Regions from separate parts of the Streptomyces recifensis genome, predicted to be linked through region 1. Evidence: riboswitches for the same ligand, from Rfam matches in the RefSeq annotation. Region 1 holds a riboswitch; each other region holds the start of a gene.
The links. A riboswitch is a leader RNA that binds a small molecule or an ion and turns the genes downstream of it on or off. The one in region 1 is predicted to bind cobalamin.
Positions count from the first base shown of each region.

Region 2: it holds a riboswitch for cobalamin, as region 1 does, so the genes downstream of both, CCN33_RS09045 (CoA-acylating methylmalonate-semialdehyde dehydrogenase) here and CCN33_RS14550 (hypothetical protein) in region 1, are expected to answer to the same signal.
Region 3: it holds a riboswitch for cobalamin, as region 1 does, so the genes downstream of both, metE (5-methyltetrahydropteroyltriglutamate--homocysteine S-methyltransferase) here and CCN33_RS14550 (hypothetical protein) in region 1, are expected to answer to the same signal.
Region 4: it holds a riboswitch for cobalamin, as region 1 does, so the genes downstream of both, CCN33_RS03225 (ribonucleoside-diphosphate reductase subunit alpha) here and CCN33_RS14550 (hypothetical protein) in region 1, are expected to answer to the same signal.

Region 1 covers NZ_MUNH01000239.1:8,970-16,011, forward strand. Annotated here, with positions in the region: gene CCN33_RS14530 (alcohol dehydrogenase catalytic domain-containing protein) at 220-1,230, shown strand; gene CCN33_RS14535 (SDR family oxidoreductase) at 1,384-2,271, shown strand; gene CCN33_RS14545 (hypothetical protein) at 3,274-3,837, shown strand; cobalamin riboswitch at 4,462-4,585, shown strand; gene CCN33_RS14550 (hypothetical protein) at 4,647-5,045, shown strand; cobalamin riboswitch at 5,178-5,321, shown strand; gene CCN33_RS14555 (DUF4430 domain-containing protein) at 5,485-5,970, shown strand; gene CCN33_RS14560 (cobalamin-binding protein) at 5,984-6,904, opposite strand; gene CCN33_RS14565 (prenyltransferase/squalene oxidase repeat-containing protein) at 6,945-7,042, opposite strand, start outside.
Region 2 covers NZ_MUNH01000137.1:27,401-34,420, forward strand. Annotated here, with positions in the region: partial or broken gene CCN33_RS09025 (enoyl-CoA hydratase) at 1-706, opposite strand, end outside; gene mmsB (3-hydroxyisobutyrate dehydrogenase) at 703-1,599, opposite strand; gene CCN33_RS09035 (enoyl-CoA hydratase/isomerase family protein) at 1,596-2,672, opposite strand; gene CCN33_RS09040 (acyl-CoA dehydrogenase family protein) at 2,669-3,817, opposite strand; gene CCN33_RS09045 (CoA-acylating methylmalonate-semialdehyde dehydrogenase) at 3,825-5,348, opposite strand; cobalamin riboswitch at 5,577-5,750, opposite strand; gene CCN33_RS09050 (ECF transporter S component) at 5,812-6,636, opposite strand; partial or broken gene CCN33_RS09055 (AAA family ATPase) at 6,633-7,020, opposite strand, start outside.
Region 3 covers NZ_MUNH01000137.1:17,328-24,369, reverse strand. Annotated here, with positions in the region: partial or broken gene CCN33_RS09000 (helix-turn-helix domain-containing protein) at 1-10, opposite strand, end outside; partial or broken gene CCN33_RS08995 (citrate/2-methylcitrate synthase) at 9-347, shown strand; gene metE (5-methyltetrahydropteroyltriglutamate--homocysteine S-methyltransferase) at 408-2,726, opposite strand; cobalamin riboswitch at 2,897-3,116, opposite strand; gene CCN33_RS08985 (3-hydroxybutyryl-CoA dehydrogenase) at 3,304-4,173, opposite strand; gene aceB (malate synthase A) at 4,170-5,762, opposite strand; gene aceA (isocitrate lyase) at 5,861-7,042, opposite strand, start outside.
Region 4 covers NZ_MUNH01000049.1:8,004-15,045, forward strand. Annotated here, with positions in the region: gene CCN33_RS03210 (GlxA family transcriptional regulator) at 1-122, opposite strand, end outside; gene CCN33_RS03220 (ribonucleotide-diphosphate reductase subunit beta) at 376-1,383, opposite strand; gene CCN33_RS03225 (ribonucleoside-diphosphate reductase subunit alpha) at 1,383-3,764, opposite strand; cobalamin riboswitch at 3,890-4,015, opposite strand; gene CCN33_RS03230 (GNAT family N-acetyltransferase) at 4,079-4,585, opposite strand; gene mctP (monocarboxylate uptake permease MctP) at 4,725-6,335, opposite strand; gene CCN33_RS03240 (DUF3311 domain-containing protein) at 6,332-6,595, opposite strand; gene CCN33_RS03245 (GntR family transcriptional regulator) at 6,734-7,042, opposite strand, start outside.

The sequences.
Region 1 (7,042 bases):
CGCGCGCGGTGCACCGGGTCGGCTGGTGCCCGAGCAGTCGGCGGCAGCGGAACGTGGGCGTTCGCGCACCGACGGTACCCACGGAGCCTGCCGCCGACAGGACACGGACGCTCCGCCGGTCATTTGACGCCTCCGCGACGGCTGACTCGCAGTGAAGAGTCATCGGTGACAGAAGCGGCCGGTCCGGCCGTGAGAGCCCGAGTCACTGGAGGTTCCATCGTGCATTCAGCCATCGCGACAGCGGTTGACGCGCCGCTGTCCCTCATCCAGCGTGACGTTCCCGAGCCCGGCTTCGGGGAAGTGCTCGTGCGGGTGACCGCCTGCGGGGTCTGCTTCTCCGATCTCAACCTCCTGCGAGGCCACTACCCCTTCGCCCGCTTCCCCGTTACCCCAGGCCACGAGATCACCGGCGTGGTGGAGGCCACCGGCCCCGGAGTCGTCTCACCCGCGGTCGGCACGGCCGTCGGGGGTCAGTTCCTCTACGACTCCTGCGGCCACTGCGACTACTGCGTGCGTGGCGAGCAGATCCTGTGCCCCGCCAAGCGGATCACCGGCGTCGTCGCGGACGGCGGCTACGCCGAGTACGTGATCCTGAAGGCCGGATTCGTCACCGAGCTCCCCTCCGGCCTCGACCCGGTGGCCGCGGCCCCGCTGATGTGTGCAGGCATCACCGCGTTCAACGGGCTGCGGCAGGGTGGCGTCAGGGCTGGTTCTCGGGTGGCGGTCGTCGGAGCCGGCGGCATCGGAGCTCTCGCCGTCAGCTACGCCGTCGCCATGGGCGCCCGGGTCGTCGTGGTGGGCCGCTCCCGGAGCGGCGCCGACGCAGCCGAGGAACTCGGGGCCGAGCTGTTCGTGGCGACGCAGGACACCGATCCAGCGCAAGCCCTCAAACAGTGGGAGGGCGGCGCCAACGTGATCCTGAACGCGGCCCCCTCCACCTCGGCCGGTGCCGCCACCCTGGGCGGTCTCGCCCCTGACGGAACGCTCGTGTTCTGCGGCTACGGCGCCGAGCCCCTGCAACTGCCCATCCAGCCGATGGTGCTCAACCGGCTGCATGTGATGGCCTCGCCGTCCGGTTCGCCGCACGACCTGCGTGACACCCTCGCCTTCTCCGCCGCCCACGGAATCCTGCCCGAGGTCACGACCATCCGTCTCGACGAGGTGCCCGCCGCGCTGGACGCCATGGCGGCCGGGAGCAGCTCCGGTCGGTCGGTCATCTCCTTCGCCTGACGGTCCGTCGGCCATCGGCTCGGCCGGATGCGCCTGTTGCCCATTCCGCGGACTGAGAGCCGGTCGGCCCGTCAGCCCACGATCACTTACCTCGGGACGAGGCCTCGGTCCTCTGCGGCACTCGTCGACCTTCCACTCCCCTCAGGAGAAGTCATGAATAAGACCATCCTCATCACCGGCGCCGGTTCCGGCTTCGGCGCGCTCAGCGCACGTGCTCTGGCCAAGGCGGGCCACACCGTCTACGCCGCGATGCGCGACACCCGGGGCCGCAACGCCGGCCGGGTCGCCGACGCCGCGCAGTGGGCCGCGGACAACAACGCCGACCTGCGCACCGTAGAACTCGACGTACTCTCACAGGAAAGCGCCGATGCCGCGATCGACACCGTGTTCGCCGAGACGGGCCGCCTGGACGTGGTGGTCCACAACGCCGGGCACATGGTGACCGGCCCGACAGAGGCGTTCACCCCGCAGGAGATCGCAGCGGTCTACGACACGAACGTGCTCGGCACACAGAGAGTGAACCGAGCCGCCCTCCCACGGCTGCGTGCGCAGGGCGAGGCACTGCTGCTGTGGATTGGCTCTACCAGTACCCGTGGTGGCGCCCCGCCGTACCTGGCTCCCTACTTCGCGGCCAAGGCCGCGATGGACTCCCTCGCCGTGAGCTACGCCGGTGAGCTGGCCCGGTTCAACATCGAGACCACCATCGTGGTCCCCGGCTCCTTCACCACCGGAACCAACCACTTCGCCACCGGCGGACACCCCGCCGACGAGGGGACCGTCAAGGCGTACGAAGAGCGTTATCCGGCCCTGGTGGAGCAGGTCAGCCAGCGCTTGGCGGCCCTGGCCCCCGCCGATGCCGACGCCTCCCAGGTCGCGGAGGCCGTGGTCAACGTCGTGGACACCGCCCACGGCTCGCGACCCTTCCGTGTCCACGTGGATCCCGCGAACGACGGCAGCGAAGAAGTCAGCGAGGTCGCAGACCGCATCCGCCGGGACTTCCTGGCCCGAGTCGGCCTGGAGGACATCCTCCATCCGCACTGACCCACCCATCGCATCGAGGGGTCGCTCCGAACATCATGCGGCACCTGACCTTCGTCCGGGGCGGCTCTCGTGGTTGTCGCCCGGCTGGTGGATGAAGGCTGCCGCGTGACGGGAGGCGGCGCGCACGAGCCGTGCTGGGCCGCGGGACCCTGCCGTACCGGGAATGCCCGCCGGGTCGCTGTGGTTGAACAGGGCGTGATGGTGAAGGGGACAGTGTCCCCGGGCCTCATCTACAGCCTGCAGGGACGATCGTTCGGCTGAAGCCCTGCAGAGCCTTTCGCCGCGTAGGCGACCGCCCTTCACGATCACACCCTTTCGGCGGTCCCGGCCAGCATGCTGGCCGGGACCGCCGCATTTTCATCCACACCACTGCGCGGCGGCGCTGTTGACGACACGTCTGCCGGCAACCGCTTCTCCGATGTTGCACGGTTGTCAGGTTGTCCCAGCCGAGCCGGACCGAGCGTACCCACCGCCCGAGATCCTCGCCCTGGTGCACGACGTCGCCGGGCTCGGTCGGCAGCGGTCGGTCGGCCTCCAGGCGGAGCCGGACGAGGTGGAAGGCACGCTGCCACTCCACCGGCCAGCTCGGGCACCAAGCGGGGTCGCTGTGGGCCAGTGTGTGGACCCGTCCAGGCATGGCGCAGCCCATCAGCTGGGGGCCCCGAGCCGACCACACACGCCGGTGACGACCGCCTGCACACGCAGCGCGGCACTCACGACACCGTCCATACCACCGCTCAACGGACCCGGCCCGCAACGACGCGCCGCAAATACGCAAGTGAGGAGGTATCAAAATGTCACCTGAAAGGATCTAATAGCATGTTAATCTGCTGTTCAACCGCTTTTTCTGATATATCGTCAGTTCATTGTGGTGGCTCAGAAATACCCTGTTTGGAGTCGAGTCCCGATCTTCCGATATGCCGGTCATGTCGGCTGTAGGTAAGTTCATCCACGAGCCGGTCCGACGGGCCGACGCCTCTCTGTGCGACAGGAGATCGTGAGATGAAGCTTCGTTCCACCGTGATCACCGCTGCCGTGTCGGCTGCCGCGGCCATGGCCGCGACCGGGATCACATACGCCTCGGCCGCCCCTGCTGCGGCGCCCCAGGAGGCCCCCGCCGCCGTCGCCGCCGCATCCGGCGGCAGCGGGCAGGGCGGGACCGCCAAGGGCAACCCGGGCGGCAACAGCAACAGCAACAGCAAGGGCAACGAGGGCAAGGGCAACGAGGGCAACGACTGGGACGACGACGACGACAACAACGAGGGCGGTGGCGGCGACTACAAGGGCCGCATCCAGATCAACGAGCGGTCCTACTCCACGCACCCCGGTGACTGCATCACCGTGGTCAGCGGCCTGGGTGCGAAGACCCTGAACGTCCGCAACGAGAGCCGCAAGGCCGTCGAGGTCTTCCGCGGGGCCGTCTGCGACAACGGCGCTCCCATCGCCACCGTCGGCCCGCACAGCTCCAGCTACGGCGTGAAGCCCGGCTGGACCAAGGGCATCGACATCGACAAGGGTGTCGTGGCGAGCTTCCGTGTCGTCAAGCGCCACCACGACGACTACTAAGCCGTAACCGAGCGCATACTGTGAGCCCCGGCCCGCCGGAATCGGGCCGGGGCTCACAGTTTGGCCCATGCGCGTGGCGGCCACATCCACCACCGCCCCCGCCAATGCCGGATGTCGGGCGCGCGGCATCCGGTGCCCGCGGCTGTCCCTCGTCTTCGCGGGCAGCCCCACCTGCCGTTTTATGCCCCTCGGCTGGGTTCTCAGTCCGCCGACCCCGGCTGTCCACCCGGCGCTTTCCCGGGACGTGGGCCTGTGACACACCAGCGCCCCTGATCGCCCGGGCGGGCCGGTTTCCCCTCCCTGGCCGACCGGCCCGTCCGGGCACCTACAGGGAGGGGCAGCCGTCGACAGGCTGGCCTGGGGTGGGCACCCATGAACGGGTGGAGGAGGTTGCCGTGCCGATGGCGCCCAGGTCTGTGGGGCTGCACCTGAGCCATCGAGTGGGCCGGTCGCTTCCTGCGTGTGACGCTCGTTTGACGGTCTTCTCACCTTTCACGGGGCAGGCGCACGACGAAGGCTCCCGCGGCCGGACCGCTCGCGGGAGCCGTTCCGCGTGGCGGCCAGAGGAGGGGCCAGCGTCGCATGATGAGATGATGATCAGCGACATAAGGCGACGGCGGTCCGAGGAAGCCGGTGGGAATCCGGCGCGGTCCCGCCACTGTGACCGGTGCGCGAGCCCTGGCAGCCCCACCGCCCTGATGCGGGTGAGAAGGGCCGGGGCGTGTCGCGACCCGGGAGCCAGGAGACTCACGCGGTCGCCTCCTCGAGCGACCCCGGGGCGGATCTCCCCGGAAAAGGGGAGCGGCGCCATGCCCAAGAAGCCCACGAAAACGACAGCGACAGAGGTTCGGCAGGGCGCCGAACCGGTGCCCTGCCGCGTCGTCGTATGCCGCGACTGCTGCTGCGGCACCCCCAAGGTGACGGGAGTCGATCACGCGGCGCAGACCGCGCGACTGCGAGCGGAGGTACCCGTGCGCATCTCCGACTGCCTCGATGTGTGCGACCAGGCCAACGTCATCGTCGTACAGCCGTCCGCCGCCGGACGCGCCGCCGGCGCACGACCGGTCTGGCTAGGGCTCGTCAACGATCCGGACGCGACCGAGGATATCGTCACCTGGGTGCGTGCCGGTGGTCCGGGGGTAGCTCCGTTGCCCGACATCCTTGACCTGTACACCCTCACGCCGCCGCGGCGCACCGTGGGCTCCTGAGCCTTCCGCATCGTGCGTAACTCGGGGGTTCCCCGACTGCGGCTGTTCGTGAGACCGGTATCAAGAAAACTGGTTGAGTATCTCCAACTGACCATAAGATGAGCGCAGTTCGCGCACGACCCGAGAACGTCGACCGGCGTCGGTGCGCGAGCTGTGCGCATTACAACCGCATAGGTGCGTGCGTGGGGGAAGCCGGTGGGAGTCCGGCGCTGACCTGCAACCGTGTGCGGCCGCGAGGCCGCGAGTCGGGATACCTGGCGCGTGCCCTGAATTGCTTCCCACTGTCATGGTCTGCAGCGCGAAGCCGAGAGCCTCGTTCGGGTCGCCCTGGTCGGTGCCGTCCAGCCGTCGTACACCACGGCCGTGGACCACAGGCTCTGGTGCCTTCCCGTCCGCACGGTGATGGGCTGCGGGCCACCTCATCAGGAAGGCTCGAGCCTTGCACCGTACATCCGCACGTCGCACTATGATCGCCTCAACCGTCCTCGGACTCGCCCTCGCCTCCGCGCCGGTCGCGCACGCCGACAGCACGCCGAGCACGAACGCTCCCGTCAGGGTGACACTTACTGTGCAGGGACCGGACGGCCTGCTGTTCAAGGGGAAGATCAGAACCCGCGGTCATGGGGTCACCACCGCGACGGGCGGCACGCACAGATGCGACGGTACCAACGGCGGCGCCAACCCGTCCGCCGTGCCGACGCCGACGGCGGCTCTCGACGACGCGGCGCGCAAGCGGCACTTCACCTGGGACGGCACCTGGTACGCGTCGTTCGACGACTACTCGGTCGATGCCATCAAGAACGTCAGCGGTGGTGGCAGCGCCTACTGGAACATCTCGGTCAACGGCACCTCCGCCCCGGTGGGCGGCTGCCAGTTCAAGCTGAACGCCGGTGACAAGGTGACGTTCACCTGGACGGCGTTCTGATCCTTCCTTGTCGTCACCGGCCGGGGAACGGATGTGCCTCGGCCGGTGCGACTTCCTCGCCGGTCCGCACGCTGTGCAGGACATGGGCGAGCACCTCCGCCCCCCGCACCACCCGTGGCCCCGGTCGATTGAAGTGGGACGGTCCGTCCAGCACCCATACGCGGCCGGACCGGACGGCCGGCAGATCCGACCAGCCCGGCAGTCCGGTGAGCAATGCGGCTTCCCGCAGGGTGCGTTCGGGTGGGAAACCGCACGGCAGCACCAGGACCACGTCCGGCTGTGCGGCGCGGACCGCCTCCCAGGTCATCGGCTTGGTGTGCTCGCCCGGCGCGGCGAGAAGAGGTTCGCCGCCCGCGGCCGTGATCTGTTCGGGCACCCAGTGCCCGGCGGGCCACAACGGGTCGAGCCATTCGATCGCCACCACCCGTGGTCGGGCACGTCCCGCAACCGCCTTACGGACCCGGTCCAGCCGGGCCAGCAGCGCCGCCCGCTTCCGCTCCGCCTGCTCCCGTACGCCGAGCAGCTCGCCCACCGTGACCAGGCAATCCAGGACGTCCTCGAGGGTGCGGGGCTCCAGGCTGAGGACTCGGGTGTCGGCGTCCATCAGTCGCACCGTGCGGCTGACCTTCTCGTACGACACGGCGCACACGGCGCACAGGTCCTGGGTGAGGATCACGTCGGGGCGCAGGGCCGCGAGAGCCTCGGTGTCGAGCGTGTACAGCGACGAGCCCGAGTGCGCCGACCCGCCGACGGCGTCGGAGATCTCCCTGCTGGACAGCGCGTCCTGGTCGAGGTCCGCGCCGGTCACCACGGGTACGGATGCCACCTCGCGCGGTGGCCAGTCGCACTCGTGGGTGCGGCCGACCAGCTGGTCCGACAGCCCGAGCTCGGCGACGATGTCGGTCGCGGCGGGCAGCAGGGAGACGATGCGCATACCCCGACTCTAGGTCCCGCCGCGTCCGACAGGGCTGCCGTCAGGCGCCCCAGCGCACGGCGATCGTGTCACCGACGCCGACGACCGCGCCCCGCGTGGCGGAGGTGAACGACGAGCCGTCGATGCTGACCTTCCACG
Region 2 (7,020 bases), on a different contig from region 1:
ACGGCGTGGAACAGACGGCGTTCGAAGCGGACGCCTTCCGTGAGTGTGGTCTCGAAGGCCCGCCCGACCGCTTCCTTCGCCATCATCGCGACCGGCAGCGACATGCCGGCGACCGTCTCGGCGACGGCCAGGGCTTCGCCGAGCAGGTCGTCGGCGGGGACCACACGGGAGACCAGTCCGGCTCGCTCGGCTTCAGTCGCGTCCATGGTGCGCCCGGTCAGGCACAGCTCCATGGCCTTGGCCTTGCCGACAGCGCGGGTCAGGCGCTGGGAGCCGCCGATGCCCCCAGCTTGATCTCGGGCTGGCCGAAGACGGCCGTGTCGGCGGCGAGCAGGATGTCGCAGAGCATGGCGAGCTCGCATCCCCCTCCCAGGGCGTATCCGGCGACGGCGGCTACGGTGGGAGTGCGCAGCTGTCCGAGGCGGTCCCAGGCGGCGAACCAGTCGGCGAGGTACATGTCCATGTATTCCTGGGGCTGCATCTCCTTGATGTCGGCGCCGGCCGCGAACGCCTTCGCCGATCCGGTGATCACGATGCAGCCGCACTCCGGATCCCGGTCGAGGGCCTCGGTGGCGGCCACCACCTCGTTCATCACCTGGAGGTTCAGGGCGTTCAGGGCCTTGGGTCGGTTGAGGGTGAGCAGGGCGGTACGGCCCTTCCGCTCGACAAGGATCGTCTCGTACTCGACAGCCGGTTCCGCAGTCACGCCTGTTCTCCGCTCTGGTCCCTGATGGTGCGCACGATTCCGGAGAAATCCTCAGCGGCTCCGGTCCGCTCGGCGTAGGCGGCGTACAACTCGGCTGCTCGCAGGCCGAGTTCCGCCTGCACTCCGGCCGCCTTGACCGCGTTGGCCGCGAGCCCGAGGTCCTTGGCCATGAGGGAGGCGGCGAAGCCCGGCCGGTAGTCCCTGTTGGCGGGACTGGTCGGCACGGGTCCGGGGACGGGACAGTTGACGCTGAGCGCCCAGCACTGCCCGGACGCCGTGGAGGCCACGTCGTACAGGGCCTGGTGGGACAGGCCGAGGCTCTCGCCGAGGACGAACGCCTCGCTCACGGCGATCATGGAGACGCCGAGGATCATGTTGTTGCAGATCTTGGCAGCCTGCCCGGCACCGGCGCCGCCGCAGTGGACGGCCTTCTTACCCATGGCTTCCAGCAGCGGCCGCGCCTCGACGAACTCCGCCTCTCCCCCGCCGACCATGAAGGTGAGCGTGGCCGCCTCGGCTCCGACCACCCCGCCGGAAACCGGTGCGTCCAGGGCCCGCATTCCGGCGGCCGCCGCACGCTCATGGGCGGTGCGGGCATCGGCGACGTCGATGGTGGAGCAGTCGACGAAGAGAGTGCCCGGCCGGGCCGCCGTCAGGACAGTGTCGTAGAGGTGCAGGACGTGGCTGCCCATGGGAAGCATGGTGATGACCACTTCGGCGTCGGCGACCGCGTCGACCACTGACGACGCGGGTTCCACCCCCGTCCGCGTGGCGCCGTCCAGGGCGTCCGGTACCAGGTCATGGCCGCGGACACGGTGGCCCGCCTTGACCAGGTTGGCGGCCATGGGGGCGCCCATGTGCCCGAGTCCGATGAATGCGACGGTACGGTTCACCAGGCCACCTCCGTGGCGGCGTCAGGTCCGGCGAGTCCGAGTTCGTGCTCGCCGAGCGGGGCGAAGAAGCATTCGACGTCGGCGTCCGTCACCTCGACCAGGGTGGCCGGCGACCAGTGCGGGTCGCGGTCCTTGTCGATGACCTGGGCGCGGATGCCCTCCACCAGGTCGGGGGTGCGCAGGGCGGCGCACGAGACGCGGTACTCCTGGTCGAGGACCCGCTCCAGCGGGCCGAGGCGCCGGGCTCGGCGCACCGCGGCGAGGGTGACCTTCAGGGCGGTGGGGGACTTGGCGAGCAGGGTCTCGGCGGCCTCCTTGGCAGCGGGGTCGCCGTGCGCGAGAAGCCGGTCGACGATTTCCTCGACGGTGTCGGCTGCGTAGCAGGCGTCGATCCACTCCCGCCGACCGGCCAACTCGCCTCGGGGCGGCGGCTGTACATGGCCGGCGAGCGCCTCTCGCACGGGATGGTCGGCGAGATCGCTGACGAAGTGCGGGACTGCGTCGGCCGGTACGAAGTGGTCGGCGAGTCCGCAGAGCAGGGCGTCACCGGCACCGATCTGTGCGCCGGTCAGTGCCAGGTGGTCGCCCAGTTCTCCGGGGGCGAGGGCGAGCAGGTAAGTGCCTCCGACGTCCGGGACGAAGCCGATCCCGGTCTCCGGCATGGCGATCCTCGACCGCTCGGTGACGATACGGACGCTGCCGTGCGCGGAGACGCCGACCCCGCCGCCCATCACGATGCCGTCCATGATCGCGACGTACGGCTTGGGGTAGCGGGCGATGCGGGCGTTGAGGCGGTACTCGTCGCGCCAGAACGCGGCCGAGGCAATGCCGTCGCCGTCTCGGGCATCGTCGTGGATGCCGCGGATGTCGCCGCCGGCGCACAGGCCGCGCTCCCCGGCGCCCGTGATGACCACGGTCTCCACGGCCGGGTCGCGTTCCCAGGATGTCAGGGCCGCGTCGATGCGGCGGGCCATCTCGTGGTTGAGGGCGTTGAGGGCCCTGGGCCGGTTGAGGGTGATGTGGGCGGCCCGGCCGGTGGTGTGGAACAGGACGGGTTCGTCGGTGGCGGTCATCCGAGCGCCTCCGTCAGGCCGCGGGCCACGATGACGCGCATGATCTCGTTGGTTCCTTCCAGGATCTGGTGGACGCGCAGGTCGCGGACGATCTTCTCGATGCCGTACTCGCTGAGGTAGCCGTAGCCGCCGTGCAGTTGGAGCGCTCGGTCTGCGACCGAGTACCCGGTGTCGGTGGCGAACCGCTTGGCCATGGCGCACAGGTACGGCGCCTGCGGGTCACCCCGGTCGAGCGCCTGCGCGGCCTGCTGGACCAGGGCACGGGCTGCGGCCAGTTCGGTCGCCATGTCGGCGAGCCGGAAGCGCAGTGCCTGGGCGTCGAGCAGCCGGGCGCCGAACGCTTCCCGGTCGGCGAGGTGGGCGAGGCTGCGGTCGAGGGCGCTGCGGGCGCCTCCGAGGGAGCAGGCGGCGATGCCGAGGCGGCCGCCGTTCAGGCCGGTCATCGCGATGCGGAAGCCCTCGCCCTCGCGGCCGAGGAGCCGGTCGGCGGGCAGCCGTACGCCGTCGAGGACCACTTGTCGGGTGGGCTGGGCGTTCCAGCCCATCTTGCGTTCGTTCGGACCGAAGGTGAGACCGGGGTCGTCCTTGTCGACGATGAACGCGGAGACACCGTCCGCGCCGGTGCCGCCGGTGCGCGCCATCACGACGTACACCTGGGAGGCGCCCGCGCCGGAGATGAACTGTTTGACGCCGGTCAGCACATACTCGTCGCCGTCCCGTACGGCCCGGGTCGTGAGGGCCGCCGCGTCCGAGCCGGCTCCCGGCTCGGTCAGGCAGTAGCTGGCCAGGTCCTCCATGGCGCACAGCCGGGGCAGCCACCGCTCCCGCTGGGTGTCGGCACCGTAGCGGTCGATCATCCAGGCGACCATGTTGTGGATGGAGAGGTACCCGGCGATGGACGGGCAGCCGGAGGCGAGGGACTCGAAGACGAGTACGCCGTCGGCCCGGCTGAGGCCCGAACCGCCGTACTCCTCACGGACGTAGACGCCGCCGAGGCCGAGCCCGGCCGCCTTGCGCAGCACGTCGACGGGGAAGTGCTTGTCCCGGTCCCAGTCGAGGGCGCGGGGTGCGAGATGGTCCTGGGCGAAGTCGAGTGTGGTCTCCACGAGGGCCTGCTGGTCCTCGGTGAGCAGGGTGGTGGTCATACGGCGCTCATCCCATCGTGGGGATCGTGAAGCTCGCACCCTCGCGCAGGCCGGCGGGCCAGCGGGAGGTGACGGTCTTGGTGCGGGTGTAGAAGCGGATGGCGTCCGGGCCGTGCTGGTTGAGGTCGCCGAAGCCGGAGCGCTTCCAGCCGCCGAAGGTGTGGTAGGCGACCGGCACCGGGATGGGCACGTTGACGCCGACCATGCCGGTGTTCACCCGTCGGGTGAAGTCGCGGGCGGTGTCCCCGTCGCGAGTGAAGATCGCGACGCCGTTGCCGTAGGGGTGCTCGCTGGGCAGGCGCAGGGCCTCGTCGTAGTCGGCGGCGCGCACCACCGACAGCACCGGCCCGAAGATCTCCTCCTGGTAGATGCGCATCGCCGGGGTGACCCTGTCGAACAGCGAGGCTCCGGCGAAGAAGCCGCTCTCGTGACCGGGCAGGACGAAGTCCCTCCCGTCCACCACGAGTTCGGCTCCCTCCTCGAGGCCGAGGTCGACGTAGGAGCGCACTCGGTCCACCGCCTCCCGGGTGACCAGTGGACCGAAGTCCGCCTCGGGGTCGTCGCTGCGGCCGATCCGCAGGCTGCCGATGCGCTCCTTCAGCCGGGCGACCAGCGCGTCGGCGGTGTCCTCGCCCACCGGTACGGCGACGGAGATGGCCATGCAGCGTTCACCCGCCGATCCGTACCCAGCGCCGATCAGGGCGTCCACCGCCTGGTCCAGGTCGGCGTCCGGCATCACGATCATGTGGTTCTTGGCGCCGCCGAAGCACTGGGCGCGCTTGCCGTGGGTGGCGGCGGTGGCGTAGACGTGCGCGGCGATCGGTGTGGAACCGACGAAGCCCAGGGCGGCGACGCGCGGGTCTTCGAGGAGGGTGTCGACGGCTTCCCGCCCGCCGTTGACGACGTTCAGGACGCCGGCCGGCAGTCCCGCCTCCAGGAAGAGTTCGGCGAGCCGGAGCGGGACGGACGGGTCGCGTTCGGAGGGCTTGAGGACGAAGGCGTTGCCGCAGGCCAGCGCCGGGGCGGCCTTCCACAGGGGGATCATCGCCGGGAAGTTGAACGGCGTGATCCCGGCGACAACGCCGAGCGGCGCGCGCAGCGAGTGGACGTCGATGCCGGTGCCCGCGTTGTCGGTGAACTCGCCCTTGAGGAGGTGCGGGATGCCCGTGGCGAACTCCACCACTTCCAGGCCGCGTTGGATGTCGCCGTGGGCGTCGGCGATGGTCTTGCCGTGCTCGGAGGACAGCAGCCGGGCCAGCGCGTCCTTCTCCTGCTCGACGAGCTGCAGGAAGCGCAGCAGCACGCGGGCGCGGCGCTGCGGGTTCCACTCGCCCCACTCGCGCTGGGCGTCGACGGCGACACCGATCGCCGCCTCGGTCTCGGCCCGGTCCGCCAAGGGCACGCGGGCCTGGACCTCGCCGGTGTTGGGGTCGTACACGTCACCGTGGAACCCCGATGTTCCCGGGGTGTGCTTGCCACCGACGAAATGGGTCAGCTCACGTACGTCGGTGGGGTCGTTCGGACGGATCATGGGTGCCTGCTCTCGTCAGGTGAGGGTGATCCGGGATGGCCGCGCCGAACCGGCACACGTGGACGCGGTGGCGTACACAGGCGTGCGGGGGCGGCGCGAGAACGCGAATGGCGTGCGAACCGTCAAGCGGTGACGACGGGAATGCGGCGTGTATGACGCCTGCGGCGGAGTCCGCCGGGATCGTGAATGCGCACCGGTGCCATGCGTGTCAGCTCCATCCTCGTGGACAACACGGAACATCCCACGGCCGGTATCCTGACTCCCGGATCAGCGCGCGCCGTCCGCCTTCCCGACATCCAGCTCGTCAGTGGCGTCCTGCTCGACGGCGTGCTCCCCGGTCACAGTGGCGGGACCGTGCCGGAATCACACCGGCTTCCCTGCACCGCGGGCCTACCCATCGAATATATAGTTGGACGTCCTAGTAAATCCACCCCCGCAAGCCGGGTTCCGGTGGTGTTCGAGGTCAGCGGGGTTCGGATTCGGCCGTCCGGGGGGCCGCGAAGCGCACGGGCGCCCGGAAGCGGGCCTTGCGTGCGGCGCGCCGGAAGGTGGTCAGCACGGCGGGGCCGGCCAACAGCACGCACGCGAAGTTGGTGATCGCCCGCCCGGTGTCCCAGCCCAGCGAGGTGGCCAGGTCGAAGGCGATGTAGCGGTGCCACTGCTCGGTGAAGGGCAGGCCCGGGAGGTAGGCGATGGAGCTGTTGGGGTCCAGGGAGAACGGCCAGAAGGAGAGGTTGAGCAGGAAGCCGAAGAGGTAGCCGGACAGCGAGCCGTACACGGCCAGCATCAGCACCTCACGCCGGCCGCTCGCCCCAGGCAGAAATCCGGCGAGCATCCCCACGAAGGCGCAGCCGAACATCTGGTACGGCATCCACGGTCCCACTCCCCCAGTGATCAGGGCGGAGGCGAACAGCGAGGTGCAGCCGAGGACGAAGCCGAAGCCGGGGCCGTAGACCCGCCCCGCCAGCACGAGGACGAAGAAGACGGTCTCGATGCCCGCCGTGCCGGCACCGAGCGGGCGCAGGGCGGCGTTCACGGCGGAGAGTACGCCCAGCATGGCGAGTGCCTTGGAGTCGATGCCGCCTTCGGCGATCTCCGACAGCACCACGCAGAGGACGAGCACCAGCAGGACGCCGAAGATGAGCGGGGGCGCGTAGTTGGAGCCGAACTTGCCCGGCGCGACCACGAACGGCCAGAAGAAGGCGACCAGTCCGAGGAAGGCGGCCAGTGCCATGACCACGCCGACGCGTGGGGTCAACCGGATGGCCGTGCCGATGCGCGTGCTCATGGACGTGTTCCCTCGTCGTCGGCGGTCGCCAGTTCCCGCGCCACTTGCCGGACGGTCAGGTAGGGCAACGGGGCGAGGATCTTCGCCGTCTGGGGGGCGAAGGTCGGTGAGGAGACGATGACTTCGGTAGTGGGTCCGTCGGCGACGACGTCTCCCTCGGCCATGACCACCACCCGGTCGGCGGCGCGTGCGGCGAACTCGACGTCGTGGGTGGAGATGACGACGGCGCGGCCCTCCGCCGCGAGGGCGTCCACGATGCCGATCAGTGCCGTCTTGGCCCGGTAGTCCAGGCCGCGGGTCGGTTCGTCCAGCAGGACGATCCGGGGCGCGGCGGAGAGCTGGATGGCGAGGACGAGCGCGAGCTTCTGGCCTTCCGACAGATCG
Region 3 (7,042 bases), on a different contig from region 1:
CGTAGGGCAAGCACGGCGACTCCCGCGTCCCGATCATGCAGGACGCCCTCGACCGGCTGGTGGTACGTGCCGCGGATCCCGAGCTGACCCGCATGGCCACCCTGCACGCGGCCTTGCGGCACGCGATGATCAGCCGCAAGGGAATCCATCCGAACCTGGACTACCCGGCCGGCCTCGCCTACCACCTCATGGGCTTCGACACCCCGGCCTTCACTCCGATCTTCGTGATGAGCAGGATCACCGGCTGGACCGCGCATATCACTGAGCAGCTCGCCCACAACGCGCTGATCCGCCCGCTGGCCTCCTACGACGGTCCGGGCCAGCGGGCGGTGCCGGGCGCCGCGTAGCCGTCTGCTGTCACGACGGGGCCGGGACGCTGGTGGCGTCCCGGCCCACTGGGATCGGAATCAGGCGGTGGGCAGTTCACCGCGGACGGTGCGGGCCGCTGCGACCAGGTTCTCCAGGGACGCGCGCGTCTCCGGCCAGCCGCGGGTCTTCAGACCGCAGTCGGGGTTGACCCAGAGTCGCTCGGCAGGGATGGCCTTCAGGCCGGTGCGGAGCAGTTCAGCGGCCTCCTCGGCGCTCGGCACCCGGGGGGAGTGGATGTCGTAGACACCCGGTCCTGCCTCGCGAGGGTAGCCGTGGGCGGCGAGTTCGCGGGCGACCTGCATGTGGGAGCGGGCGGCCTCCAGGCTGATGACGTCGGCGTCGAGGTCGTCGATGGCCTGGACGATGTCGCCGAACTCGGCGTAGCACATGTGCGTGTGAATCTGGGTGTCCGGACGAACCCCGGCGGTGGTGAGCCGGAACGCTTCCGTCGCCCAGGCCAGATAGGCGGCCCGGTCGGCGGCGCGCAGCGGCAGGGTCTCGCGCAGCGCGGGCTCGTCCACCTGGATCACGGAGGTACCGGCCGCCTCCAGGTCGCCCACCTCGTCGCGCAGAGCGAGGGCGACCTGGCGGGCGGTGTCGCCGAGGGGCTGGTCGTCGCGGACGAAGGACCAAGCGAGCATGGTGACCGGCCCGGTGAGCATGCCCTTGACTGGGCGGTCGGTGAGGGACTGCGCGTACGTCGTCCAGCGCACGGTCATCGGCTCGGGCCGGGAGATGTCGCCGGCCAGGACCGGTGGCCGGACGTAGCGTGTGCCGTAGGACTGGACCCAGCCGTGCTGGGTGGCGAGGTAGCCGGTGAGCTGTTCGGCGAAGTACTGGACCATGTCGTTGCGTTCGGCCTCGCCGTGTACCAGGACGTCCAGGTCGGCTTTCTCCTGGAAGGAGATCACCTCCTGGATCTCCGCCTTGATGCGCTCCTCGTAGCCGGCCGTGTCGATGCGTCCGGCGCGCAGGCCGGCGCGGGCGGTGCGCAGTTCGCCGGTCTGCGGGAAGGAGCCGATGGTCGTGGTCGGCAGCAGGGGCAGGCCGAGGTGGGCGCGCTGGGCGGCGGCCCGTTCGGCGTACGGCTGGGAGCGGCGGGCGTCGGCGTCCGTCACGGCCTCGGTGCGGGCCCGGACGCCTGGGTCGTGGGTGATGGGGGAGTTCGCGCGGGAGGCCAAGTCGGCGCGGTTTGCGGCGAGTTCGGCGGCGATCGTGTCGGTGCCCTGGGCCAGGCCCTTGGCGAGGGTGACGATCTCTGCGGTCTTCTGCCGGGCGAAGGCGAGCCAGCGCAGGATCTGCGGCTCGATGTCCCGCTCGGCTGCTGCGTCCAGCGGCACGTGCAACAGCGAGCAGGAAGCGGCGACGTCGACACGGTCGGCGAGTCCGAGGAGGGTGCCGAGCGTGGACAGGGACTGCTGCAGGTCGTTGATCCAGATGTTGCGGCCGTTGACGACTCCGGCGACCAGGCGCTTGCCGGGCAGTCCGCCGACAGCGGCCAGCGCCTCCAGGTTGGCTGCCGCCGATTCGGTGAAGTCCAGCGCGAGGCCCTCGACCGGAGCCTTGGCCAGGATCGGCAACGCGTCGCCGAGCCGGTCGAAGTAGGAGGCGACCAGCAGCTTCGGCCGGTCTTCCAGAGCCCCCAGCTCGCGGTAGACGCGCTCGGCGGCGTTCAGCTCGGCCGGCGTGCGGTCCTGCACGAGGGCGGGCTCGTCGAGCTGCACCCACTCGGCGCCCGCCGCGCGCAGATCGGCGAGGACCTCGGCGTACACGGGAAGCAGCCGGTCCAGGAGGGTGAGCGGCTCGAAGTCGGCGGGCACGCCCGGAGCGGGCTTGGCGAGCAGGAGGTAGGTGACCGGACCGACCAGGATGGGGCGTCCGGTCAGCCCCAGGGCGAGGGCCTCCTTCAGCTCCGCGACCTGCTTGACCGAGTTCGCGCTGAAGACGGTGTCCGGGCCCAGCTCGGGGACGAGGTAGTGGTAGTTGGTGTCGAACCACTTGGTCATCTCCAGCGGAGCGACCTCCTGGGTACCGCGCGCCATGGCGAAGTAGCCGCCCAGCGCGTCGGCGTCGACCGCTGCGCGGTGCCGCTCGGGGATCGCGCCCACCATGACGGTGGTGTCCAGGACATGGTCGTAGTACGAGAAGTCGCCCGTGGGCACCTCATGGATGCCACTCTCGGCGAGTTGATGCCAGTTCGTGCGACGAAGGCCGGTGGCGGTAGCACGGAGGGCGTCGGCGGTGACGCGGCCCTTCCAGTAGCCCTCGATGGCCTTCTTCAGTTCCCGGTTCTGTCCCTGGCGGGGGTAGCCGTACACGGTGGCCCGTGCTGCCGCGGCTGCGGACTTGCTGGTCACGGAGATCTCCTTCGCGAGATGAATCCCTGAGATCCCGGAGACGGGACGAGAGCGCGAAGGGAATGACGAACCGGACGGCAAAGACCCCGCGCGGCAACAGCACGGTCGCTCCGTCTGGTATGTACGCCGACCCGCCCTCGAGGTCACCGGAATCTCCGCGCACGGAATGGTCCGTACGCGGGCAGTTGGCAGGTCTTCGGACTCGCGGGCACGTCCCCCCATGGAGGACACCTACTGGCCGTCGCTTCCCAGGCCCAGTACCTCGGACCCAGTGCGTATGACGGCGGTCGTTCCCGCTCACCGCTGCGGGGCAGTCCCGGATTCCCACCGGGTTCCCTCTTACGACACCCCGCCTGGCGGACAGGGCGAACCAGCTGCTGTGGTCAGCCTACGGGTTGGCGCCGTGAAGGGAAGAGCGCCGTCCAGCATCCGGAAGGCGGGGTCAGGGCATGCGGCGGGTGGCACGGCGAGGGGCGGGAGGCGCCGCACACGCTTCCCGCCCCTTTCCCTGTCGCGCCGCGGGGGACCCTCACGCCTGCGGCGGTGCGGGCCCCTCAGCCCGCGTCGTACCAGGCCCTCAGCCCTGGTCGTAAATGTGGAACCCCCGGCCTGTCTTCCGGCCGAGCAGCCCCGCCTCCACCATCCGCATGAGCAGCGGCGGCGGCGCGTAGAGGGGTTCACGGAACTCGTCATAGAGCGATTCCGCGATGGAGGCCACGGTGTCCAGGCCGATCAGATCGGCCAGCTTCAATGGTCCCATCGGGTGGGCGCAGCCCAGTTCCATGCCCGCGTCGATGGCGGCGGCCGCGGCGAACCCGGACTCCGCCATCCGGACGGCGGAGAGCAGGTACGGGACGAGCAGGGCGTTGACGACGAAGCCCGCCCGGTCCTGGGAACGGATGACCGTCTTGCCGAGCGTGCGGGTAGCGAAGTCCTCCACCAGAGCCGTCGTCTCGGCAGTCGTGTGCAGCGAGGTGACCACCTCGACCAGCGGCAGGACGGGGACGGGGTTGAAGAAATGCAGGCCCACGACCCGGTCCGCGCGGGATGTCGCCATGCCCAGCCGCATGATCGGCAGAGAGGAGGTGTTGGTGGCCAGGATGGCGGCAGGATCTTCGACGATCTTGTCCAGGGCGGCGAAGACCTCGGTCTTGGCTTCCGGGTTCTCGATGACTGCCTCGACGACGAGCTGCCGGTCGGCCAGGGCGTCCAGGTCGCCGGTGAAGACGAGCCGGGCCTGAGCATCGTCGGCAGCCTCACGGCTCAGCTTGCCTCGTTGTACGGCACGGTCCAGGGAGTCGACGATCCGGTTCTGTGCGGCGCGGGCAGCGACCGCGTCCACCTCGCAGACCACGGTCTCCAGCCCGGCCCGTGCACACACCTCGGCGATTCCAGCCCCCATCTGCCCGCCGCCGACCACGCCGACGCGCGTGATGCCCCCGCTCACGCCTGCACCTCCGGCCGACGCACAAGGTGGCGGGTGTAGGCGTCCGGTGTGAAGAAGAGCGGCAACTCGCCGGTCAGCGCAGTGCGTTCGAAGAGGGCGCGGATGTCGGCGACGGGTGCCCAGGGGTACTCGGCGCCAAGCGCGACAGACTCCTCGTCGAGGATCTGCTCCACGGTCTCGCGGTCGATGACCTGGTGGCGCAGCCACTGCCAGATCTGTACACGGGCGATCTCGGCGGTCGCCGCGTCCTCCATCAGGCCGTCGATGGCGACGGCGCCCTGGCCGCGCAGCCAGGCGGCGTAGTACCGCAGCGTGACGGAGATGTTGGTGCGCACTCCGTCCGGGGTGGGCGGACCGCTGATGCGGCGGACGGACAGGAGGTCGGCCGGGGTGACCTCGACATCGTCGCGGACACGGTCGAGCTGGTGCGGACGCCCGCCGAGGACACCGTCGAACACGTCGCGGCAGACGGGGACGAGCGCCGGATGGGCGACCCAGGAACCGTCGAAGCCGTCCTCTGCCTCCCGCTCCTTGTCCAGCCTGACCTTGGCGAACGCGGCCTCGTTCGCGGCCGGGTCCTTGCCCGGGACCTGGGCGGCCATCCCGCCGATGGCGTGTGCGCCGCGCTTGTGGCAGGTACGCACGAGGAGTTCGGTGTACGCGCGCATGAATGGGGCGGTCATGGTGACCTTCGCGCGGTCCGGGAGGAGGAAGTCGGTGCGGTGGCCGAAGGTCTTGATCAGGCTGAACAGGTAGTCCCAGCGGCCAGCGTTCAGCCCGGCACTGTGCTCGCGCAGCTCGTAGAGGATCTCCTCCATCTCGAACGCGGCCGTTATCGTCTCGATGAGCACGGTGGCCCGAACGGTGCCGCGCGGGATGCCCAGCAGGTCCTGGGCGAGGAGAAACACGTCGTTCCACAGCCGCGCCTCGTAGCGGTTCTCCAGCTTGGGCAGGTAGAAGTACGGGCCGTGTCCGGCGTCGATCTGTCGCTGGGCGCAGTGGAAGAAGTACAGGCCGAAGTCGACGAGCGCGGCCGGCACAGGGCGGCCGTCGCACTCCAGGTTCTCCTCGTCGAGGTGCCAGCCGCGCGGGCGGACCATGATCGTGGCGACCTGCTCACCCAGTCGGTACTCCTTACCCTCTGGGGTGGTGAAGTCGATCCGGCGCTCAATGGCGTCCAAGAGGTTGAGCTGCCCACCGACGATGTTGTCCCACAGTGGCGCGGTTGCGTCCTCGAAGTCCGCCATCCACACCTTGGCACCGGAGTTGAGAGCGTTGACGGCCATCCGTCGGTCCGGCGGCCCGGTGATCTCCACCCGGCGGTCGGTCAGACCTGGCGCGGGCGGCGCCACACGCCAATCGTCGTCAGCCCGCACCGCGGCGGTGACCATCGGGAAGTCGAGAGGCGAGCCCGACGCCAGACGCAGGATCTGTCGGCGGCGTTCCTTCATCAGTTCCAGCCGACGCGACGCGAACGCCCCGACGAGGCGGCCGACGAAGTCCAGGGCGGCGGGGGTGAGGATCTCGTCGTGCCGGTGACCGGGCGCGGCGAGGACACGGACCTTATGGGTGAGTGCGGTGGTGGTCATCGGGCTCTCCTGAGATGTGGGAGCGGAGGGGACGGAGACGGTTTCGCCCCCTCCGCTGGCCGGAGTCGGCCGGAGCGCGAAGCGTCCGGCTCAGTGGCCTAGTGGAACTGCTCTTCCTCCGTGGATCCGGCCAGTGCCGTGGTGGAGGAGGTGGGGTTGACGGCGGTGGAGACCAGGTCGAAGTACCCGGTGCCGACCTCGCGTTGGTGCTTGACGGCGGTGAAGCCCTGCTCCTGGGCGGCGAACTCCTTTTCCTGGAGGTCGACGTAGGCGGTCATGCCGTGGTCGGCGTAGCCGCGGGCCAGGTCGAACATGCCGTGGTTGAGCGAGTGGAACCCGGCGAGCGTGATGAACTGGAACTTGTAGCCCATCGCGCCGAGTTCGCGCTGGAACTTGGCGATCTGGTCGTCGTCCAGGGCGGCCTTCCAGTTGAAGGAGGGAGAGCAGTTGTAGGCGAGCATCTGGTCCGGGTACTCGGCGTGGATCGCCTCGGCGAACTCGCGGGCCTGCGCCAGGTCCGGGGTGCCGGTCTCCACCCAGATCAGGTCGGCGTACGGAGCGTAGGCCAGACCCCGCGCGATGACGGGCGCCATACCGTTGCGCACCCGGTAGAAGCCTTCCGCCGTGCGCTCGCCGGTGACGAACTCGGCGTCGCGCTCGTTGACGTCGCTGGTCAGCAGGTTGGCGGCGAGGGCGTCGGTACGGGCCACGATTACGGTCGGCACGTCCGCGATGTCGGCCGCGAGGCGGGCCGCGTTCAGGGTGCGGATGTGCTGGGAGGTGGGGACCAGCACCTTGCCGCCGAGGTGGCCGCACTTCTTCTCCGAGGCGAGCTGGTCCTCGTAGTGGATGCCCGCCGCGCCGGCCGCGATCATCGCCTTGGTCAGCTCGAACGCGTTCAGCGGCCCGCCGAACCCGGCCTCCGCGTCGGCCACGACCGGCGCCAGCCAGTCCGTGGTGTCGCCGGCGTCCTCGGCGGTGGCGATCTGGTCGGCGCGCAGCAGGGCGTTGTTGATCCGACGCACCACCTGGGGAACGGAGTTGGCCGGGTAAAGGCTCTGGTCCGGGTAGGTGTGCCCGGCCTGGTTGGCGTCGGCGGCCACCTGCCAGCCGGACAGGTAGATCGCCTGGAGCCCCGCCTTCACCTGCTGCACGGCCTGGCCACCGGTCAGCGCGCCGAGCGCGTGGACGTAGTCCAGCTCGTGTAGCTGCCGCCACAGCCGCTCGGCGCCGCGCCGGGCCAGCGTGTGCTCCTCCCGCACACTTCCGGAGAGCCGGAC
Region 4 (7,042 bases), on a different contig from region 1:
ACGGCGAAGTCGTAGACCGGCAGTCCGTCGTCACTGCGGTCGATGCCGAACACCTCGCACACCACCCCCAGCTCGAAGGGGTGCACTCCGTCCAGCAGGACCGCGACCACGTTCTTCAACATGCTGCCAGTGTGCCTCGTCGCTGGCAGGAATTCGAGGGCCTGCGGCAGTCCTGCCAGTGGTGGACAGGAGCGTTCAGCGCGAGGCTGATGACATGAACGGAAACCAGATCGAAGGTCTCATCGGAATGGTCGCCACTCTCGGCATCCTGGTCCTCCTGGTCCTGCCCTCGGTGATCGGCATCGTGCGCGAACGGCGCATCGACCGACAGCTCGGGCAGGACCGGAAGGACCGCGGAAAGGAGACTCGGACGGCTCAGAAGTCCTCGTCCAGGTCCACGGTGCCCTCCACCGCGACCTGGTACGCCGACGGGCGGCGCTCGAAGAAGTTCGTCAGCTCCTGAACACCCTGCAGCTCCATGAAGGAGAAGGGGTTCTCCGAGCCGTACACCGGGGCGAAGCCGAGACGTGTGAGGCGCTGGTCGGCGACGCACTCCAGGTACTGCCGCATCGACTCGGTGTTCATGCCGGGCAGGCCGTCACCGCACAGGTCGCGCGCGAACTGCAGCTCGGCCTCGACGGCCTCCTGGAGCATGTCCTTCACCTGCTGCTCGAGCTGGTCGTCGAACAGCTCCGGCTCTTCCTTGCGGACGGTGTCGACCACCTCGAAGGCGAACGACATGTGCATCGTCTCGTCGCGGAACACCCAGTTGGTGCCGGTGGCGAGGCCGTGCAGCAGGCCCCGGCTGCGGAACCAGTAGACGTACGCGAAGGCGCCGTAGAAGAACAGGCCCTCGATGCACGCGGCGAAGCAGATCAGGTTCAGCAGGAACTTGCGGCGGTCCGCCTTGGTCTCCAGCCGGTCCAGCTTGTCGACCGAGTCGATCCACTTGAAGCAGAACTCGGCCTTCTCCCGGATGGAGGGGATGTTCTCCACCGCCGCGAAGGCGTCCGCGCGGTCCTCCGGGTCGGGCAGGTAGGTGTCGAGCAGCGTCAGATAGAACTGGACGTGCACGGCCTCCTCGAAGAGCTGCCGGCTCAGGTAGAGCCGCGCCTCGGGGGAGTTGATGTGCTTGTACAGCGTCAGCACCAGGTTGTTCGCCACGATCGAGTCACCCGTGGCGAAGAACGCCACCAGGCGGCCGATCAGGTGCTGCTCCTCGGGGGAGAGCTTCGCCAGGTCGGCGACGTCCGAGTGGAGGTCGACCTCCTCGACGGTCCAGGTGTTCTTGATCGCGTCCCGGTAGCGCTCGTAGAAGTCCGGGTAGCGCATGGGGCGGAGAGTCAGCTCGAAGCCGGGGTCGAGCAGGTTCTTCTCGGTCATCACTGGCAGGCCTCGCAGGACTCGGGGTTTTCCAGGGAGCAGGCGACGGCGTCGGGGTCGGCCGCCTGCTGGACGGGGATGGTCTTGGTCTCCTGGGCGCGGCCCGCCGCGCGGGCGATCCGGGTCGCCGGGCGCGAACGCAGGTAGTACGTGGTCTTCAGACCCGACTTCCAGGCGTAGGAGTACATCGAGGAGAGCTTGCCGATGGTCGGCGTCTCCAGGAAGAGGTTCAGCGACTGAGCCTGGTCGAGGAACGGGGTGCGGGCGGCGGCCATGTCGATCAGACCGCGCTGCGGGATCTCCCAGGCCGTGCGGTACAGGTTCCGCACGTCCTCGGGAATCCAGGCGAAGCCCTGCACCGAGCCGTTGGCCTCGCGCAGCTCCTCACGGGTGCGGGCGTCCCACACGCCGAGGTTCTTCAGCTCCTGCACCAGGTACGCGTTGACCTGGAGGAACTCGCCCGACAGCGTCTCGCGCTTGAACAGGTTGGACACCTGCGGCTCGATGCACTCGTACACGCCCGCGATGGAGGCGATGGTCGCCGTCGGCGCGATCGCCAGCAGCAGCGAGTTGCGCATGCCGACCTCGGCGATCCGGGCGCGCAGCGCGGCCCAGCGCTCCGGCCAGGTCAGCTCGACGTCGTAGTGGTCGGGGTGCAGCACGCCCCGGGCGGTACGGGTCTGCTCCCAGGCGGGGAGCGGGCCGTTGCGCTCGGCGAGGTCGGCGGACGCCTCGTAGGAGGCCAGCATGATGCGCTCGGCGATCCGCGTGGACAGCGCCTTCGCCTCGGGGGAGTCGAAGGGGATACGCAGCTTGAAGAAGACGTCCTGGAGGCCCATCGCGCCGAGGCCCACCGGGCGCCACTTGGCGTTCGAACGGCCGGCCTGCTCGGTCGGGTAGAAGTTGATGTCCACGACCCGGTCGAGGAAGGTCACGGCGGTACGGACGGTCTCGTCCAGCCGCTCCCAGTCGATGTCCCCGTCGGCCACGAAGGCGCCCAGGTTCACCGAGCCGAGGTTGCAGACCGCGGTCTCCCCGTCGTCGGTGACCTCCAGGATCTCCGTGCACAGGTTGGAGGAGTGCACCACGTTGCCCGGCAGCGCCGTCTGGTTGGCGGTGCGGTTGGCGGCGTCCTTGAAGGTCATCCAGCCGTTGCCGGTCTGCGCGAGGGTGCGCATCATGCGGCCGTACAGCTCGCGGGCCGGCATGGACTTCTTCGCCAGGCCCGCCTCCTCGGCCTTGCGGTAGGCCGCGTCGAACTCCGGGCCCCACAGGTCGACCAGCTCGGGCACGTCCGCCGGGGAGAACAGCGACCACGACTCGTCGGCGTTGACCCGGCGCATGAACTCGTCCGGGATCCAGTGCGCGAGGTTCAGGTTGTGCGTACGGCGCGCGTCCTCACCGGTGTTGTCGCGCAGCTCCAGGAACTCCTCGATGTCGGAGTGCCAGGTCTCCAGGTACACCGCGGCCGCGCCCTTGCGCCGGCCGCCCTGGTTCACCGCGGCCACCGAGGCGTCCAGTGTCTTCAGGAACGGGACGATGCCGTTGGAGTGCCCGTTGGTGCCCCGGATCAGCGAACCCCGGCTGCGGATGCGGGAGTAGGAGAGGCCGATGCCGCCGGCGTGCTTGGAGAGGCGGGCGACCTGGTGGTAGCGGTCGTAGATCGAGTCCAGCTCGTCCAGCGGGGAGTCCAGCAGGTAGCAGGACGACATCTGGGGGTGCCGCGTACCGGAGTTGAACAGGGTGGGGGAGGAGGGCAGGTAGTCCAGGCGGCTCATCAGGCCGTACAGCGCGGCCACCTCGTCCACGGCGGGGGCGCTGTCGTTCTCGGCCAGACCGCTCGCCACGCGCAGCATGAAGTGCTGCGGGGTCTCGATCACCTTGCGGGTGATGGGATGGCGGAGCAGGTAGCGGCTGTACAGGGTGCGCAGGCCGAAGTAGCCGAACCGGTCGTCGGCGCCGGTGTCGACCAGGGCGTTCAGCCGGGCGGCGTGCAGCGTCACGAAGTCGGCGGTGCGGTCGGCGACCAGGCCCTCGCGGTGGCCCACGGCCACCGACTCGGTGAAGCGGGTCACGCCCTGCGAGGCGGCCTCGGCGCGGATGGAGAGCGTGAGCAGCCGGGCGGCCAGCCGGGAGTACGCGGGGTCCTCCGAGATCAGACCGGCGGCGGCCTCGGTGGCCAGCTCGCGCAGCTCCGCCTCGTCGGCGCGCGCCGACCGGCCGCGCAGCGCGGCGGCCGCGACCCGGCCGGGGTCCGCGTCGGGGAGGTCGGCGGTCAGCTCGGTCAGGGTCCGCAGCAGCGCGGCACCGGGGCCGTCGTTCTCCACAGGGGCCTCGGTCGCCGGGGTGGCTGAAGCCGGATCGGCAGGCGCGATGGTCACGTGGGGCTCTCCCTCGCTGGGCACGGGGGCCTGGCGGAGGGTATGAGAGGGCACGAGCGCACGCGGCGTCGCGTCCACCGGCCCACTCCACGAGGCCCGGACGTCTTCGAGCACCCGGGCCGGACGGCCGGGCGCCGCTGTCGGCAGGTCCTCGGACTGACGCTGGCATGCGCGAAGCACGCGAGTACACCGTTGCGGGACAGTTCCGGATTCGCACCGGATTCCCCTGCGACGACAGCGAGCATGAGCATACATCTAGTGCCGCCCTGTCGCGTCACCCCCAGATGTTGTGTCTGTTGTGTGTCGCGGCGGCTTCAGAGGGTCAACTCGTAAGTGAGCAGAGCGAGGTCCGAAACGCCCGGCAACGGGTTCCAGTCGCGGTGCGGGGTGCGGTGGAAACCGAGGCGTTCGTAGATGCGGTGGGCGGCGTGCATCGTGGGCTGGGTGGAGAGGACGAGGCCGTGACAGCCCGCCAGGGCCCGTGCCCGGTCGGCACAGGTCCGTACGAGGGCCTCCCCGGCTCCCTGGCCCCGGCCGGCCCGCGCGACCGCCAGCATCCGGATCTCGGCCTCGCCCGGGCCCGCGATGTCGGCCATGGGGCCGCCGGCCGGGACGAAGGTGACCCCGCCCAGCAGGACGTCCCCGCGCACGGCCACCAGGATCTCCGCGTCCGCCGCCCGCCGGGCCACGTCCCGCAGCTCACCCAGGTAGGCGTCGCTCTCCCCGAAGTCCAGCAGGCCGTCCTGGAGGTACGCCTGCGCGGTGATCTCGCCCAGGGCGGTGTACTCGGCCGGGTCGGCGTCTCTGATGAGGAGGTCCATGCCCGGCAGTGTGTACGACGACGGGCCGCCGTCGCTTTCGCATGACGGCGGCCCGTGGCCGAAAAGGTGCGGACCTCTAGGCTCTTTCGTTTGGATCAGGCCGGACCCCGCGAGCCCGGCAAGATCCAAACGAGAGGCCCTAGTGGCTGGTGCCCGCTGTCGCCGGGGGGAGTTCGACCTCCACGCCGGGGTCGCCCGCGTCGGCGGTGTAGTCGGCGGGGGTGGTCTCGTCGATGCCGTCGGGGGCCTTCACGGCCTTGAGGACGAAGGTGAGGACCACCGTCACGACGACGTTCAGGACGAAGGCCGTCAGGCCGATGTAGCCGATCTCACCGATGCCGGGGATCTCCTTGGCGGAGCCGCCGAAGTGCTTCTGGGTGGGGGAGGCGACGCCGTAGGCGGCGAGGGTGCCGTAGACCATGCCGACCGCCCAGCCGGCCAGCAGGGCCCAGCGGTGGAACCAGCGGGTGAAGAGGCCGCCGACCAGGGCGGGGAAGGTCTGGAGGATCCAGATGCCGCCCAGGAGCTGGAAGTTGATGGCGACCGTCTTGTCCATGGTGAGGACGAAGACCAGCGCGCCCACCTTCACCAGGAGCGAGACCAGCTTGGAGACCTTGGTCTCCTGCTCGGGCGTCGCGTCGGGCTTGATGAAGTCCTTGTAGATGTTGCGGGTGAACAGGTTCGCGGCCGCGATCGACATGATCGCCGCCGGGACGAGCGCGCCGATACCGATCGCCGCGAACGCCACGCCCGCGAACCAGTCCGGGAACATGTCCTCGAACAACTGCGGGATGGCGAGCTGCCCGTTGGTGACCTTCACCCCGGCCGCGATGGCCATGAAGCCCAGCAGCGCCAGCAGCCCCAGCATCAGGGAGTACAGCGGCAGGATCGTGGTGTTGCGCCGGATGACCTCGCGGCTCTTGGAGGAGAGGGTCGCGGTGATCGAGTGCGGGTACATGAACAGCGCGAGCGCCGATCCCACCGCCAGCGTGGCATACGTCCACTGGCCCGCCGGAGCCGGGACGAGTCCGCCCGCACCGGCGGCGGTGTACTTCTCGCCCGCCTTGGCGAAGATCTCGTCGAACCCGCCCAGCTTGATCGGGATGTAGATGATCGCCACCGCGATGACGATGTAGATCAGCGTGTCCTTCACGAACGCGATCATCGCCGGGGCCCGCAGACCCGAGGAGTACGTGTACGCCGCGAGCACACCGAAGGCGATCAGCAGCGGCAGGTCCTTCACGAACCAGTTGGTGTCCTCACCGCCGCCCACGCCCATCACGTCCAGCACCGCCTGGATGCCGACCAGTTGGAGCGCGATGTACGGCATGGTCGCCAGGATTCCGGTGACCGCCACGGCCAGCGAAAGACCCTTGGAGCCGAAGCGCCCGCGCACGAAGTCGGAGGTCGTGACGTAACCGTGCCGGTGCGAGACCGACCACAGCCGGGGCAGGAAGGTGAAGATCAGCGGGTACACCAGGATCGTGTACGGCACCGCGAAGAACCCGGACGCGCCGGCCGCGTAGATCGCCGCCGGCACCGCGACGAAGGTGTACGCCGTGTACAGGTCGCCGCCGAGCAGGAACCAGGTGATCCAGGTGCCGAACGACCGGCCGCCCAGGCCCCATTCGTCCAGCGAGTGCTCGTTCTCGGCCTTGCGCCAGCGCGAGGCGAGGAAGCCCAGGACCGTGACCGCGAGGAAGAAGAAGACGAAGACGCCGAGCGCCACGCCGTTGACGCCGTCCTTCACTTCGAGACACCCCCGCTCCGGGCCTTGCGGGAGCGCTGGTCGCGCTGCCAGAGCTGGTACGCGGTCATGGTGAGCGAGGTGGAGACCAGCACCCACAGCATCTGGTACCAGTAGAAGAACGGGATGCCGATGAACGTCGGGTCCACCTTGGAGAACGAACCCACCCACAGCATCGCCACGAACGGCGCCACGAGACACAGCCCGATGACCACTCGGACCGGTGTCACCACCGGTTGCCTCACTTCAGAATCGTCGGGCATGCCGGACTCCGTCCCCTCGTTGATCACGCGTAATGCGCACGCAATCTAGGTGACGGCACGGCGGAGCGGAAGCCCTCGTCCGGGTATCGATATGGCGATGTGAGCTGGTGGGGCCCAAGAAGCGGGGGACGGAGCCGGTCAGTCCTGCGGACGCCGAAGCCGCGCCACGAACTTGTAGCGGTCACCCCGGTACACCGAGCGCACCCACTCCACCGGGCGGCCCTCCCGGTCCACCGAGTGCCGGGACAGCAGCAGCATCGGCAGGCCCACGTCGGTGCCGAGCAGGCTCGCCTCGCGCGGGGTCGCCAGCGAGGTCTCGATGGTCTCCTCGGCCTCGGCCAGGTGGACGTCGTAGACCTCGGCGAGCGCGGTGTACAGCGAGGTGTACTTCACCAGCGAACGGCGCAGGGCGGGAAAGCGCTTGGCGGAGAGGTGGGTGGTCTCTAT